2 linked regions of the Methylotuvimicrobium sp. KM2 genome follow. Each later gene encodes a partner of the first gene's protein in a complex. Links are inferred from orthologs where the notes say so. Each region holds a gene or a part of one and is shown in the gene's direction. Other genes may lie near its edges.

Region 1 (7,704 bases):
CGGCATTTTCGATCAGGTATTCTGAAAAATCCAGGTCATCTTTGATGTTGTCCATTTTGGCGATTGCTTGTTCGACGTTCGGGAATACGTAGAACGTGCCGTCGGTTTCAAGGCAATCGATGCCGTCGAGTTTGTTCAGTTCCGAGACGACGAAATCATGGCGTTTCTTGAATTCGGTCATCATCATATCGATGAAGCCTTGATCGCCGGTTAGCGCGGCTTCTGCGGCATATTGCGAAATCGAAGTCGGATTCGAGGTGCTTTGCGATTGAATGGTGCCCATCGCTTCGATTAGGTCGGCAGGCCCTGCCGCATAGCCGATGCGCCATCCGGTCATCGAATAGGCTTTAGATACGCCGTTCATCACGAGGGTGCGGTCGTAAAGTTCCGGGCAAGCGTTTAGAATATTGACGAAGCTGCCTTTTTGCCAAAGGATATGTTCATACATATCGTCGGTTGCGATGACAATTTCGGGATAATTTTTCAATACGTCGCCGAGCGCTTTTAGCTCGTCGAGTGAATAGGCGACGCCGGTCGGATTCGACGGGCTGTTGAGGAAAATCAGCCGGGTCTTGTCGGTAATCGCCGCGCGCAGTTGTTCCGGCGATATTTTAAAGTGCCGCGTCTGTGTCGTTTCGATGACGACCGGTACGCCGCCGGCCAGCAGCACCATGTCGGGATAAGAGACCCAGTACGGCGCAGGAATGATCACCTCGTCGCCTTCGTTCAACAGTGCTTGCGTCAGGTTGTAAGAGCTCTGCTTGCCCCCGCACGAAACTAGAATTTGCTTGGCTTGGTAATCGAGGCCGTTGTCTTTTTTGAATTTGTCAATGATTGCTTGTTTCAGGCTTGGCGTGCCGCCGACCGGAGTGTATTTCGTAAAGCCTTTGTTCATCGCCTCGATCGCGGCGGCCTTGATATGATCCGGTGTGTCGAAGTCCGGTTCGCCCGCGCCGAGGCCGATAATGTCCTTGCCGGCGGCGCGCATGGCGGCGGCTCTTGCTGTGATCGCCAGTGTCGGTGATGGTTTAACGGATTGAACTCTGCCGGAAAGTTTTATGCTCATAAGTACCTGTCAAATCAATGTAAAAGTAGACATGATTATACTCTATGTATAATAGCTGTTGAAATTCCATTAGAGAGTGAGTGTGTGAAAAAGGCATTTAATATTCAAGGCCGATTTCAACCGGCAGGCGACCAACCGGTGGCAATTAACCAATTGGTCGAAGGATTGCACGACGGCGAAGTGCATCAAACCTTGCTCGGCGTGACCGGCTCGGGCAAGACTTTTACGATTGCCAATGTTATTAACCAAGTGCAGCGTCCGGCGATGATTCTGGCGCCGAATAAGACATTGGCCGCGCAATTGTACGGCGAGATGAAGGAGTTTTTTCCGGAAAATAGCGTCGAGTATTTCGTGTCGTATTACGACTACTATCAACCGGAAGCCTATGTGCCGGCTTCGGATACCTTCATCGATAAAGATGCTTCGCTGAATGAGCATATCGAACAAATGCGTTTATCGGCGACCAAGGCGCTGATCGAACGCGAGGATACGATCGTCGTCGCGACCGTGTCGGCGATTTACGGCTTGGGTGAACCGGAATCGTATTTTCAAATGGTCTTGCATTTGGTGCGCGGCGATTTGATCGATCAACGCGCGATCGTCCGCCGTTTGGCTGAAATGCAATATACGCGCAACGAAACCGAATTGCGCCGCGCGACTTACCGCGTTCGCGGCGAAGTCATAGATATATTTCCGGCGGAATCCGAGCAGGAGGCGCTTCGTATCGAGTTGTTCGATGATGAAATCGAGCGACTGTCGCTGTTTGACCCGTTGACCGGCGAAATTAAGCAGCGTATTGCGCGTTACACGGTCTACCCGAAGAATCATTACGTCACGCCAAGGGATCAATTGTTGGCAGCAGTTGACGCGATTAAAATCGAATTGAAAGCGCGTCTCGAGCATTTGTATTCGCTGAATAAATTGGTAGAAGCGCAGCGCTTGGAGCAACGGACCTTGTTCGATCTCGAAATGATTTTGGAGGTCGGCTATTGTTCCGGTATCGAAAATTATTCACGTTATCTGTCCGGTCGCGGCCCGGGTGAGCCGCCGCCGACGATGTTCGATTATTTGCCGGATAATGCCTTGGTCATTATCGATGAAAGTCATGTGACGATTCCGCAGATAGGCGCGATGTATAAAGGAGATCGCTCGCGTAAAGAAACCTTGGTCGAATACGGGTTCAGATTGCCTTCGGCGCTTGATAACCGCCCGTTGACCTTCGAAGAGTTCGAAGCAAAATCCAGGCAGCGAATTTATGTTTCGGCAACGCCAGGACCTTATGAAAAAGCGCATTCCGGGGTCTTTGTGGAGCAGGTTGTCAGGCCGACCGGCTTGCTCGATCCGGAAATCGAAGTCCGTCCCGCAACGACTCAGGTCGATGATTTGTTGTCGGAAATCACTAAGCGGGTTAAGGTCAACGAGCGCGTCTTGGTCACAACGTTGACCAAGCGCATGTCCGAAGACTTGACCGAATATTTGGCCGACCATGACGTGCGCGTGCGTTACTTGCATTCGGACATCGATACCGTCGAGCGCGTCGAGATCATTCGCGATTTGCGGCTCGGCAAATTCGATGTGTTGGTCGGTATCAATTTACTGCGGGAAGGTTTGGACATTCCCGAGGTTTCGTTGATTGCGATTTTGGACGCCGACAAGGAAGGTTTCTTGCGTTCGACCGTGTCGTTGGTGCAAACGATAGGCCGTGCGGCGCGTAATGCACACGGTAAGGCGATTTTGTACGGCGATAAGATCACGCGCTCGATGCAACAGGCAATCGATGAAACCGTGAGACGCCGCGAAAAACAGAGCCGTTTCAACGAAATGAATAATATTACGCCGGCAACGGTATTCAAGTCGGTTAAGGATATTTTGGAAATCGCGATTCCGGGCGCCGGCTTTCAACCGGTTGCGAAGGCCGTAGCCGTGACCGAGCCCGATGCGGACTATAAAGCGATGACGCCCAAACAAAAAAGCAAAAAGCTCAAGCAAATGGAAGAGCAAATGTATAAGCATGCTCGGAATCTGGAGTTTGAAGAAGCGGCGCGTCTTAGGGATGAGATTAAATTGTTGCAGGAGATTTATGTTAAAGGTTAAAGGTGAAAGGGGAAAGGGGAAAGAGGAAAGAGGAAAGAGGAAAGAGGAAAGAGGAAAGAGTGTTGGTGGGTTTAGGGGGCACCCTTAAGTTAAGGGAAACTTGTCGTTCGGCAGGCTTTTGAGGCGCATTCGATCCTGAGCCAGCATTAATTATTCTGTGAAGGTGCTTAAAGGTATTGGGTTTAGTGGGTGATGGTTTATTTGTTGTGGTTTTGGGAGGATAGGCAATGAAATATAAATTAGGTTGCGATCTCGAATATCAGGTTGATTCCTTTAGTACGTTTATTTTTAATTTTCGAATCGCGCAGATCGACTGCCAAAAGATCATTAACGAGCATCTGCAACTGAATCCTGCTATTCCTGTTGATGAGTTTGCGGCGCCCGTTTTAGAAAATCGATATTTCAGAGTCAATGTGTCGGCGGGAACGAATCTGCATGTTTCGTATCGTGCGGAAGTCGAAATGTCGCATTTTTACGGGGATCCGAATAAGATCATGGAAATTCAGCCGGCGGATTTGCCGAAAGAGACCTTGCCTTACCTTTATCCCAGTCGCTTCTGTCAATCGGACCGGTTAGTTAACCTTGCGCTTTCGGAGTTTGGTGGAGAGCAGATGGGTTACTCCAGAGTTACGGCCATATGTAATTGGATTTTTGATAAGGTTTATTATCAATACGGAACCAGTAGCTCGCATACTTCCGCATTCGATACCGCTACCGAGCGAATCGGGGTCTGCCGGGATTTCGCGCATTTGGGAATCGCGTTTTGCAGGGCCTTGAATATTCCGGCGCGGTTTGTCTCCAGTTATGCCTATGGGTTGACGACGCCCGATTTTCACGCCTGTTTCGAAGCCTATTTGGGTAATCGTTGGTATTTATTCGATGCTACTCGCCAGGCGCCGCAGAACGGTATCGTGCGTATCGGCACGGGACGCGATGCCGCCGATGTTTCAATAGCCACAATCTTCGGAAATGTTTCGATGAACGAAATGCGTATTTTTATCGAGCATGTTCCGGATCCGGATTGCCCAGGAATTCCGGAGCCGACGACAGAGGCCATTGCGATTTTATGAGTGTTGAGTTTTGCCGGGTTCTTCAAAATGAGCGGGCTGTTTGGTTTTATTGCTCGCCATAAACCCTTTTCATCAGCGTCAGGAACCATTGCGGGCGGAAGATGACGATGAATAGCGCGATTAGACTGACGGTCGGTATGGGGCCGATATCGAGCAGCATGAATACTATCATCGCCAATAAGAGTTGAAGCCGGGCGGCGGCTGACGCATGGTTTTTGCGCCTCGGATTGCCGACGGATGCGCCAGAGCTATCCGGCGAGGTGGGGTTTTGCCGCGAATTCCGATAGATATTATCGACGAGGGTTTTAAACCAGCGAGGGCGGAATAGCGCGACGAACGCGCCAAGCGTTGAGGCTATCGGAATCGGCCCGATGCTAGCGATTCCGATCAGAATCAATGCAAAAACGCACTTCAAGCGTATCATTGTCATTCTATATATCCTGCTATCACGATTTTGTTCGATGGTTCGGAAATGGCTAAAACGTTAAACATCAGCGTAACGCGACGCATCGGTGCCGTCAATTCGCGGTTTAGCTAGGAGCTTGTCCGAGGCATCATTTTCGCCCACAGACGCGTCACCGCCTCCTTTCGGCGCGCTGACGGCGGCACCCTGCACATCCGCAAAACCAACGCCCGGAAACCGAGTTGGCGAAAATCTACCGCAACTTGAATCTTGATCCGCCTAGTATTTTAAATTTAAGTGTCAGGCACGGGTTAAGAGTCCCGACAGTAGCTCGTTAGAGCAGCTGTATATTTCCGTTGTTTATTAAACTTTTTCCGTTCGGCGGCGGTCTTCGCTGCATTAGATGCCTATGACGGAGCCGAAATTTGAAGCCGGAACGGGGGCGGAAAACAAAGAACCTTGTCCATAATCGCAGCCGGCAGCGGTCAATATGTCGCATTGATCGATTGTTTCCACTCCTTCGGCAATGACTTTCATGCCAAGCCTATGGGCCATGGAAATAATGGCTTCGCAAATGGCGTTATCTTGAGTTTTTTGAGTTAAATTGCACACGAAAGATTGATCGATCTTGATGTAATTGATATCAAATCTTTTAAGATAAGGTAGAGATAAAAAACCGGTTCCGAAATCGTCAAGAGATAACCGGATATTTGCGTTTCTGAATTCAAGTAATCGATCGAAAATGATTTTGTCGTTTTTCAAGAATTCTTTTTCTACGATTTCGAGCACGATGCTCTCGGCAGGCAACTTTATCTCCCGCAAATAATCGATCCACCCTGAATTCGCGGTGCTCTTGTTTTTTAACTGTAGAGGAGAAACATTGAGGCTTACTTGGAATTTTTCATGGAAGGCGGTGTGCCATCGCAATACTTGATTTGCCGCCGTTCGGAATACCCAATCACTAATATCGTCAATCATCCCGATTTCTTCCGCTATGTCCATGAATTCGGAAGGGTTAAGGAGTCCGCGTACCGGGTGTTGCCAACGAATCAGGGCTTCCGCTTTGTGGATAGAGCCCGTAACCAATTCAACGATAGGTTGATAGTACAATTTAAACTGTTGATCGGGCAGAGCCTTGCTCAGATCATTACTCAGCAGCATCCTGGTTTGCAAGGCATCTTGCAGAGAACGGGAAAAATAACAGAAACGGTTCCCGCCCTGGTGTTTTGAGAAATACAAAGCCTGCTTCGCACCGTTCAAGAGCTCCGATATTTCCGTCGAGTTATTTGGATAGATAGAGATTCCAATCCTGGCGGAGGTATAAACGATTTCACTTCCGAACTTAAAAGGATTGGCTAATGCATCAATGATGGCTTGAGCGACTCTATCGATACATAGGCAATCATTGAAGCCACTGATAATGATCGCAATCTCATGCTCGCCGTAACGAACTACCGGATCGTATTCCCGAACGCAGCGGTTTATGCGCTTTTCGATTTCAATCAATAGTCTTTCACTTACTATTGGCCCAAAGGAACCCTTGATATGATTGAAATCATCGACATCAATTAATAACACTGCCAGCGGCCGATTAGCGCGCTGCGTCTTGTTAATTTCATTTTGTAAGCGATCATGGATTATTTGATATGAGTGTTCGGTCAGACTGCTCGCCGTCTTGTCGACCGATCGAATAAAAGAGGAGTCGACATCGAAGATGCGGTTATTGTTACCGGTATTCGTTGAGGTATTCCTATTACTCGTGAATGCATGTTCAAAAGCCGGTTTTTCGTTATCCGGCTCACATTCGTTTCGTTCGATTAGATCCCAAACGAAGGAGCGGGGATCGTGCGAGTCGAGATTGTTTAACGATCTTGAAAATTCTAAAGGTGAATTAAGATGGTTTCCAGATACAGCCGCATTGGTAAATAAACGCAAATCCCCGCTGTGAAGCCAATATTTTTTACGCCTATCACTGCGCTCGACGCAATACGAATGACATAAGGCGGTTTTTAGCATTTTTTGCGCATCGCTCATCGAATTTTTAACCGGATTTCCTTTCTTGATGCCAATGTGGGAGCCCACAAGAAGCAGCGGTTTTCCGCTCTTTGTCCTGCTTATAACACGACCGTTGTCGCGAAACCATCGATAGCTACCGTCTACGTTTCGCATGCGATGTTCGCATGTAAACAGAGGGATTTCGCCATTAACGTGCCGTTTAAAATTGGTGTAATATCCAAATAAATCATCCGGGTGAACGAGAGATTTCCATTCTTGAAAAGAGTCGCCTATTTCATTTTTGTGGTAGCCCAGTGATTTCTTCCATTGGCTTGAGCAAAACACTTTATTTTCATGGATGCACCATATCCAAATATCATCATCAAGAGCATCGAGAGTAAACATCCAAAATTCGTCATTTTTATTTATTGCATTGTTGTGAGAGATTATCATTTGAACCTTCCAGTCTGTCTCACCGGTGGTATTGAGCTCTTTAGTCGATCGAGTTGGTTCGGTTTCCATTGCTTTTACCCCAAGTTGGTTAATTGTTGAGTATCCTTGCTCTCCGGATCTCGGCAATTCCCGCCGAAATTTGATCTGCAAAAGGTATATGATTTTCAATGGTTAGTTATTGATAGCGCTGCAATCGAGTTTTAACGGTTCATTTGGCGTCACCAGATTTAATGCAATGATTTCCTGAGCTTTTGACTCCGCCTCAAGCAGTTCTTCAGAGAAAATATCCGTCTCATATTCCTGGCTTGACACTTTCGTTATCGAACTGATAGGAGATTTTCCGGTGTCTTGCAAATGAATCGAAGTTATCGTCGAAAGACCGGGGCGAATAGGGTGCTTCAATATCTCGTCTTCCGGCAGCGCAATGCGTACAGGCACTCGCTCTACGATATGAATGAAATTTCCAGTCGCGTTGTCGGGAGGCAACAAGGCAAAAACACTACCTGTACCAGGAACTAGCCCTTCCACAGTCCCATGAAAGGTATGACTTCCCTGATGCATATCGACGGCGACATCCGCCGATTGGCCGGGTCGTATACCTTGCACCTCGGTTTCCCGTAAGT
Region 2 (7,679 bases), 1.9 Mb from region 1 along the record:
CTTTCCAAAGCTTTTTCCAGCCGCCTGCATTTTCGCTCAACGGGTCAATCGCTTTCAGGTAAATGGCCGGTATGATCAGTAATAAGGCCCATAGGAACATCGTGATATCGGGCGGCAAAATACGGTCCAGCATCCATAGGGCGACAGCCAGCATGATCACGCCGAAGACCGCTTTGGTTGCATTCAGCCATTGACCGGCCTTCGGTAATAGTTTTCCGGCCGATGCGCCGAGTATCAATAGAGGCACTCCCATACCGAATCCCATCGCGAATAATGCGATGCCGCCGAGCACGGCATCGCCGGTTTGGCCGATATAGATCAACGCGCCGGCCAACGGAGCCGCAACGCAGGGGCCTACGATCAAAGAAGATAACGAGCCCATGATCGCCGCGCTCCAAAACGAACCGTCACGGTGTTTGTCGCTGGATTTATGCAGTCGAGTTTGAATCGATGCGGGCATTTCTAGGTTGTAAAAACCGAACATCGACAACGACAACAATACGAAAATACCGCTGAACAGCGCGATAATCCAAGGTTGTTGAAAGGTCGTTTGTAGATTGCTGCCGAATAACGCTGCCAAGACACCGAAAACCGTGTAGGTCAATGCGGAGGCGGTGACGTAACTCAGTGATAAAAGAAAGGCGCGGCTAGTGGTTACCCGGTTGCGTTGACCGACGATTATGCCGGATAAAATCGGTATCATCGGAAAAATACAGGGTGTGAAAGAAAGTAACAACCCGAAGCCGAAAAAGGACAGTAATGTTAGCCAGAGCGTGTTTTGATGCAAAGATTGAACGATGCGGTCTTGTTCGGATTGCGGTTCGTCGACCCGAGTGCTTGTAAAGGCATTGATCGGCTTCGATGCCTGTGCGGTCATCGGTAGATCCAATGGCGTGCTTTGCGACATCGGAGGATAACATACGCCTCGATCCGCGCAGCCTTGAAATTGTGCTTGAAGAATAATATTTTGTTGATCCGCTTGATAGCGGTTAATCGGCAAATCGAAGCTTAGGTCATTACGGAAGATTTCAACGTCGCCGAATTCCTCGTCGTGGTAAGGCGTGCCTCCGGGCAAAGTGAAGTTGCCGATTTTTACTTTTTCGGAATCTAGGATATCGAATTGAAATTTGTCGCGATATAGATAATAGCCTTCCGCAATTTGCCAATTGACGGTCAGCGTGTTCGGGTCCTTGACCGAAGCGAAAAAGCGGAAGGCTTGTTCCGCCGGAAGCAATTCATCCTGGAACAGATTTAGCTTTAAGTCGCTCAGGCCCTGAACTAAGCCGAAAATCGAGCCGGTTTTCGCGGGAGCCTCTTGAGGCGCTAGGTCTACCGTCAGTGCGGTCTTTTGAGGAGGATAACAAATGCCGATATCGGCGCAACCCTGATGTTTAACTGTCAATTGCAAGGTGTTAAGCGCATTGTCTAGCTTGATGATCGGCACTTCAACGGCGAGTTTGTTTCGATAAATGACCATGTCGCCGAAAAACTCGTCATGCTTCGTTTTTCCTGGAGGATAAGTGATATCGTCGAGTGTAATCCGTTCTGACCGGCTTTCAACGCCCAATTTATCACGGTACAAATAGTAGCCGTCGGCGATCTGCCAGGTTAGAACGATTTTATTCTCTGTATTAGCCTTGGCGGTGAGTTTAAAAGCTTGCTCTTGCGGCAGTAAGTCGCTTTCGCTGATGGCAAAGACGGCTTGATGAAAATTTGCAATGAGGCAAAGCAGTATTATTTTGATAGGCATGAATCGATCCATTTCAGATACTCAGGCAAAGCGTGTTCGACAGAGACCGCGACGATCTCGGGAAGTTCATAGGGATGCGTCTCTTGTATGCGTTGTTCCACTTGCGGGTAAATATCGCGTCGTGTCTTAACGAGCAACAGGTATTCCTGATCCGTTTCGATTTGATCTTGCCAGCGATAAACGGAAGTCAATCCTGGAAGAATATTTGCGCAAGCGGCTAAATTTTCTACGATTAATGTTTGAGCGATAGAGCTTGCCGTATTCTGATCCGGACAGGTGCAAAAGAGGATAATGTGATTCGACATAACTGGAGACTCGGTCAATTTGTTCTGGAGTTTCGGTTTTAAAATCCCTATATTGTAACGTTTAATTCAGGATAAGGTCTCGGTGCGATTTTTCGCCGGTCTTGGTTCATTGATTTTGAGCGGATGAAAATGGGTTCATAACTTTCGTACTTCAAGTTTCGGAAGTGCCCGAGGGCTCCCGGTGCCGGATTTCGATCTTAGAGTAGGTATAATTGATTTCAAATGGGAAACTTTCCGGGGTTATCTGTTTCCAATGTGAAATTTGTTTAGGAATTTTAAATGAAAGTTTTTCAAGTTGTATTTTTGTGTTTTTTGATCATTCCTTTTTTGGAGATTTATTTGCTGCTGCCCATCGGCGGCTTGATCGGTGTATTTCCGACGGTTGTTTTGGTGGTATTTACTGCCGTATTGGGCGCTGCTTTGTTAAGACAGCAAGGTTTTGCGACCTTAAGGCGTTTTCAAGATAATTTGAACCAGGGCGTGGTTCCCGCTTACGAAATGATTGAAGGGCCGATATTGCTGGTTGGTGGAGCATTGTTATTGACTCCCGGTTTTTTTACCGATGTGCTTGGCTTTGCATGTCTAATACCTCAGCTGCGCGGCAAAATCGCCCGTTATGTGATTGAGAACCACCTGATACAGACGGGTAGCGCGGTTCATCCCGGGCGATCCAAAGATAATAATGTCTTGGAAGGCGAATATAAAAAGGAGGATTGACAGGTCTTTCTTATTAAGCCGCTTGATCTACGTCCCTGTAGAAATTAAGCGGCTTATTGGCTACTTTCCGGTTCGCCGCTAGTGCAAGTGTTCTTGTTGAGCCCGGAATAAACCGGACACCAACCGAAAAAAGAGGTGCCGATCAATACGGTTCCTAACAGTAATAAAATAATTTTTGCGGTGAATAAAGATATCAATACCAATGCCGCGCCTCCGAACATGCGGTATTTTTTATCCTTATCGCCAAGATTGTGTTCGAATTTTATCATGCGTTTAAAATCGAAGCTCATTGTAAGTCCCCTCTGCTAATTAATGTTGGTTATTAAAGCCCGGTCCGGCCGTCATTATTGCTTTCCTTAAACGCGCATAGCTTATAGAAATGTTTCAACGATAACAAATGGATATTACTTCAATTATTAATCCTCTCAATGATGCTCAACGCGAAGCGGTATCGGCGCCGTCCCGCGCAATGTTGGTTTTAGCCGGCGCCGGTAGCGGCAAGACCCGGGTCTTGGTGCATCGCATCGCTTGGCAGATTCAAGTCGAAGGCCATTCGCCGCATAGTATCTTGGCTGTCACCTTCACTAATAAAGCCGCAACGGAAATGCGCACCCGTATCGAAGATCTGCTCAATATTTCTGCGCGTTCGATGTGGATAGGCACCTTTCATGGACTCGCGCATCGCCTGCTCAGACGTCACGCCAAAGAAGCGCAACTGCCCGAGACTTTTCAAGTGATGGATTCGGACGACCAATTGCGGCTGATCAAGCGTCTCTACAAAAACCTGAATCTGGACGAGGCCAAATGGCCGCCCAAGCAAGCGCAATGGTATATCAACGCGCAAAAAGACGAGGGTATTCGGGCCAAGCACATGCCGGAAACCGGCGATTTTTTTGCGCGGCAAATGCTGGCGATTTATAAGGCTTACGAAGAGGTCTGTCAGCGCTCGGGTCTGGTCGATTTTGCCGAACTGCTGCTGCGCGCGCATGAATTGCTGCGCGACAATCCCGAAACCTTGAGTTTTTATCAACAACGGTTCCGGCATGTGCATGTCGACGAATTTCAAGATACCAATACGATTCAATATGCCTGGCTGCGGCTGTTGACGCAAGATCGCGATAATCTATTCGTGGTCGGCGACGACGATCAATCCATTTACGGATGGCGCGGCGCGAAAATCGAAAATATTTTTCGATTTCAAAAGCATTATCCGAACCATAAGGTCGTCAAACTGGAACAAAACTACCGATCGACCGGCCATATTCTGAAAGCGGCCAACCGGGTCATCGAGCATAACGAAGGACGAATGGGCAAGGAGCTTTGGACCGATAGCGGGGACGGCGAGCCGATTTCGGTTTATGCCGCGTTCAACGAGCAGGACGAAGCCTATTACGTTGTCGAGCGTATTCGAAAATGGGTCAATGAAGGTGGAATGCGCAGCGACATCGCGATTCTTTACCGTTCCAACGCGCAATCGCGCCAGTTCGAGGAAAAGCTGATCGCGACCAGTATTCCTTATCGTGTCTACGGCGGCTTGCGCTTTTTCGATCGGGCCGAAATTAAAAATGCCTTGGCTTATTTGCGCCTGATGGCCAATCTTGACGACGATGCCTCGTTCGAACGCGTCGTCAATACGCCGACGCGCGGTATCGGCGCCAAATCTTTGGACGACATCCGAGTATTGGCGCGCGACAGGAATCTGTCCCTTCGCCAAGCGGCCAAGCTCGCAATCGATCAAAAGTTGATGACGCCGAGAGCGCTGAACGCCATGCACGGATTCATTGCCTTGATTCGACACCTCGCCGAACAGACGCAAGGCTTACCGCTGTTCGAGCAAGTCAAACTCGTTGTCGAAAAGTCCGGTTTGATCGAGTTTTATAAAAAAGAAAAAGACGATAAAGGCGAGGCACGCGTCGAAAACTTGGAAGAATTGGTCAATGCCGCACGACTGTTCGAGTACGATCAAGATAACGAAGAAAATTTAAGCGAACTCGATATGTTTTTGGCGCATGCGGCGCTCGAAGCCGGCGAAATGCAAAGTGGTGCCGAGCAAGATTGCGTGCAGCTGATGACCTTGCATGCCGCTAAGGGCTTGGAATTCAAGAGGGTGTTTTTGGTCGGTTTCGAGGAAGGTTTGTTTCCGTCGCAACAATCGATCGAGGATCCGGGGCGCTTGGAAGAAGAGCGTAGGCTTTGTTATGTCGGCATGACTCGCGCGATGGAAAACTTGTGTTTGACTTATGCTGAATCCCGGCGTTTGTGGGGGCGCGAAACCTATCCGAAGCCTTCGCGGTTTTTGCGAGAAATTCCGACCGAAACGCTTCAGGAAGTCAGGATGCGCGCCCAGGTCAGCCGTCCGGTTTCATTTACCGGAAACGTGGATAGTCATGAGCCGGGTTCATACAAATTGGGGCAGCGCGTCCGCCATGAAAAATTCGGCGAAGGTGTGGTGCTGCAAAGAGAAGGCAGCGGCGCACAGGAGCGCATTCAGATCAATTTCCAGCAGGTGGGTATCAAATGGTTGATGTTGTCATATGCCAAGTTGGAAGGAGTGGGAGTTTAACACACATAGTAGCCCGGATGCAGCGTAGCGCAATCCGGGAAGTTCGGAGCCATGCCATTCCCGTATTCCGCTACGCTGCATACGGGCTACATGCTTTATAGCCGTGATTTTCGTGTGTTTCGTGGACGAAATGCTTTTCTAGGTAAAAAGGCAAATAGTCATTGCTTCGGTAAAAACCCTTTCAACTCAGGCAGACAAGAGCCGCAGCCGGTTCCTGCGCTGAGTTTTTGCCCGATTTGTTCGATGTTCGCCAAATTGAATTCCCGAACCGCTTTGGCGATCGACTTTTCGCCGACATTGAAACAGGAACAAACCAAGCGGCCGCAATCCTCTTGTCCTTCCGGCGGCAAAGCGCTCAATAATCGTAAGCGCTCCTCTTTGTTGATCTGCGGTTGCGCGAATAGCGTTTCAAGCCAGCCGGTTTCCGGCAATAGCGGTGATGAGGACACGAACAGGCAAACTTCCAGTCGACCGTTGATGATTAGCGCACTGCGATAATCGCCCCGTTCCGGATCGCTGTATTCCAGACAATGAGGCTTGTTCGATTCGCCGGATAACGAACTTAACCAATCGCGCCAAGAAGGGAAGGGGGTACGGTCGGCCAGCTCGTAGCGGATGAAGTCGTTGCCTTTGAATGTAACGCGATATTCTATATCGTCTATGGCCAACGGCGAACGCGACAATAGCGTTGCGTACCAAAGCGCTCGGTAAGGCGTGATGGTTACCGGCGTTTGTTTGCTTTCCGGTTGGCCGGAATGCGGATCGACCACCGGGTTGACTAATGCGCCGACGCGTCCTCTGCTAGTGAGTTGCGCCGTCCAGTGCATCGGCACGAAGAGGCTGCCGGGTTGCTGGTTTTCGGTGACGACGACTCGGGCAATCATGTTGCCCCAAAGACTAGATACCGTCGCTAGGTCATGCGTTTGTAAATGATAACGTGCCGCGTCGAGCGGATGAATCTCGACGAAAGGCTCCGGTTTATGAGCATTCAGTTTCGCCGACAAGCCGGTTCGGGTCATCGTATGCCATTGATCGCGCAGGCGTCCGGTATTCAACGTAAAAGGATAATTCGGATCGGGCTTGTTAACCGGCAGGCGCGGGCGTATCGCAATGAACCGGGCTTTTCGAGACGCGGTATGAAACTTACCGTCGGTGAACAGGCGCGCGGTGCCGTTAGGATTCTTCTTGGTGACCGGCCATTGCACAGGTTGTAACCGGTCGTAAGCGTCTTCGGTCAGATCCGCGAAGGCTGAAATATCGAAATCGCGCGGTTGGTCTTTCCGGTTATTTTCAAAGCCGGACAGCGCGGCATGTTCGCGGAAAATGTCGGCACCGGACCGGTAGGCGAAGGCATGATTGAAGCCCATGCGGACGGCGACTTGACTGACGATCCACCAATCCGGCCTAGCGTTTCCGGAAAACGGGAATAGCGGTCGCTGACGCGATATTCGCCTTTCCATGTTCGTGACGGTACCGTTTTTTTCGCTCCAGCCGGCCGCCGGTAAGCGGACATGTGCCAAATCGACCGTATCGGTATTCTTGATGCAATCCGATACGATGACGAGATCGCAGCGTTTCAGCGCATTTTTGACTTTATCGGCGTCCGGCAGTGTGACCACCGGATTCGTTGCGATAATCCAAACCGCCTTGACGGTGCCCGCATCGATTGCATCGAACAGTTCGACCGCTTTCAGGCCGGGACGGGTCGCGATCCTATCGGTTTGCCAAAAGCGGGCGACGCGGTCGATATGCTCGGGATTATCCAATTCCATGTGCGCGGCCAAGGTATTGGCCAATCCGCCGACTTCGCGACCGCCCATCGCATTCGGCTGGCCGGTGAACGAAAAAGGCCCCATGCCCGGTTTCCCGATTCTACCGGTCGCCAAATGGCAATTGATGATGGCATTGCATTTATCGGAGCCGGAGGCCGATTGATTGATGCCTTGCGAATAGACCGTAACGGTTTTAGCGGTGTTCGCATACCAACTGTAAAACGTTTCGACGTCGACCGAGGACAAGCCGCAGTCTTGCGCGACAGCTTCAATACTTCCTGCAGTACTTTGGGCGGACTGTAAAGCCCATTCGAAATCCTGAGTATGCGCGGCGATATAGTCGTTATCGAGCGCATCGCTTTGTGCCAAATAGGCCAACAAACCGTTGAATAATAAGCCGTCCATGCCCGGTTTGATCGCCAAATGCAAATCCGCGCTGTCGCATGTTGCGGTTCGGCGCGGGTCGATGACGACGACTTTCAGTGCCGGATTGTTTTCTTTGGCCTTGAGAATACGCTGAAACACGACCGGGTGACACCAGGCGGTGTTCGAGCCGGTGAGCACGATCAATT

What was found. The genes of interacting proteins can lie anywhere in the genome.
Region 2: the proteins of uvrB (region 1) and uvrD are in contact, whole or in part, in a crystal structure (PDB 7EGT), measured with the Thermus thermophilus proteins. The link is inferred for Methylotuvimicrobium sp. KM2 from one-to-one orthologs. Residues at the interface, in WP_096411307.1 of Thermus thermophilus: Glu23, Leu25, Arg26, Asp27, Gly28, Glu29, Arg30, Phe31, Arg55, Glu326, Asp327, Phe328, Glu379, Ser382, Gln383, His398, Gly400, Arg401; in WP_096412145.1 of Thermus thermophilus: His654, Arg656, Phe657, Gln666, Asp668, Glu669, Lys680, Arg681, Leu682, Ser683, Lys685, Tyr686, Ala687.

Annotation. Positions count from the first base shown.
Region 1 is NZ_CP150634.1:1,078,749-1,086,452, forward strand. What follows is about bases 713-3,655. They hold uvrB (excinuclease ABC subunit UvrB), read left to right. Parts: upstream 713-1,150; coding sequence 1,151-3,160; downstream 3,161-3,655. Other genes in these bases: WJM45_RS04795 (pyridoxal phosphate-dependent aminotransferase), read right to left, coding at 713-1,066; WJM45_RS04805 (transglutaminase family protein), read left to right, coding at 3,388-3,655. In the rest of the region: more of WJM45_RS04795, read right to left, coding at 1-712; more of WJM45_RS04805, read left to right, coding at 3,656-4,230; WJM45_RS04810 (hypothetical protein), read right to left, coding at 4,277-4,660; WJM45_RS04815 (bifunctional diguanylate cyclase/phosphodiesterase), read right to left, coding at 5,033-6,667; WJM45_RS04820 (HlyD family secretion protein), read right to left, coding at 7,253-7,704. UniProt on the Escherichia coli protein: The UvrABC repair system catalyzes the recognition and processing of DNA lesions. A damage recognition complex composed of 2 UvrA and 2 UvrB subunits scans DNA for abnormalities.
Region 2 is NZ_CP150634.1:3,001,332-3,009,010, reverse strand. The notes cover bases 2,835-5,752. They hold uvrD (DNA helicase II), read left to right. Parts: upstream 2,835-3,169; coding sequence 3,170-5,335; downstream 5,336-5,752. Other genes in these bases: WJM45_RS12590 (molybdopterin-dependent oxidoreductase), read right to left, coding at 5,494-5,752; WJM45_RS12600 (DUF2892 domain-containing protein), read right to left, coding at 2,835-3,062. Outside these bases: protein-disulfide reductase DsbD, read right to left, coding at 1-1,750; divalent-cation tolerance protein CutA, read right to left, coding at 1,735-2,055; WJM45_RS12605 (FxsA family protein), read left to right, coding at 2,335-2,772; more of WJM45_RS12600, read right to left, coding at 2,826-2,834; more of WJM45_RS12590, read right to left, coding at 5,753-7,679. UniProt on the Escherichia coli protein: A helicase with DNA-dependent ATPase activity. Unwinds DNA duplexes with 3'-5' polarity. Translocates on single-stranded DNA with 3'-5' polarity. Initiates unwinding more efficiently from a nicked substrate than double-stranded DNA.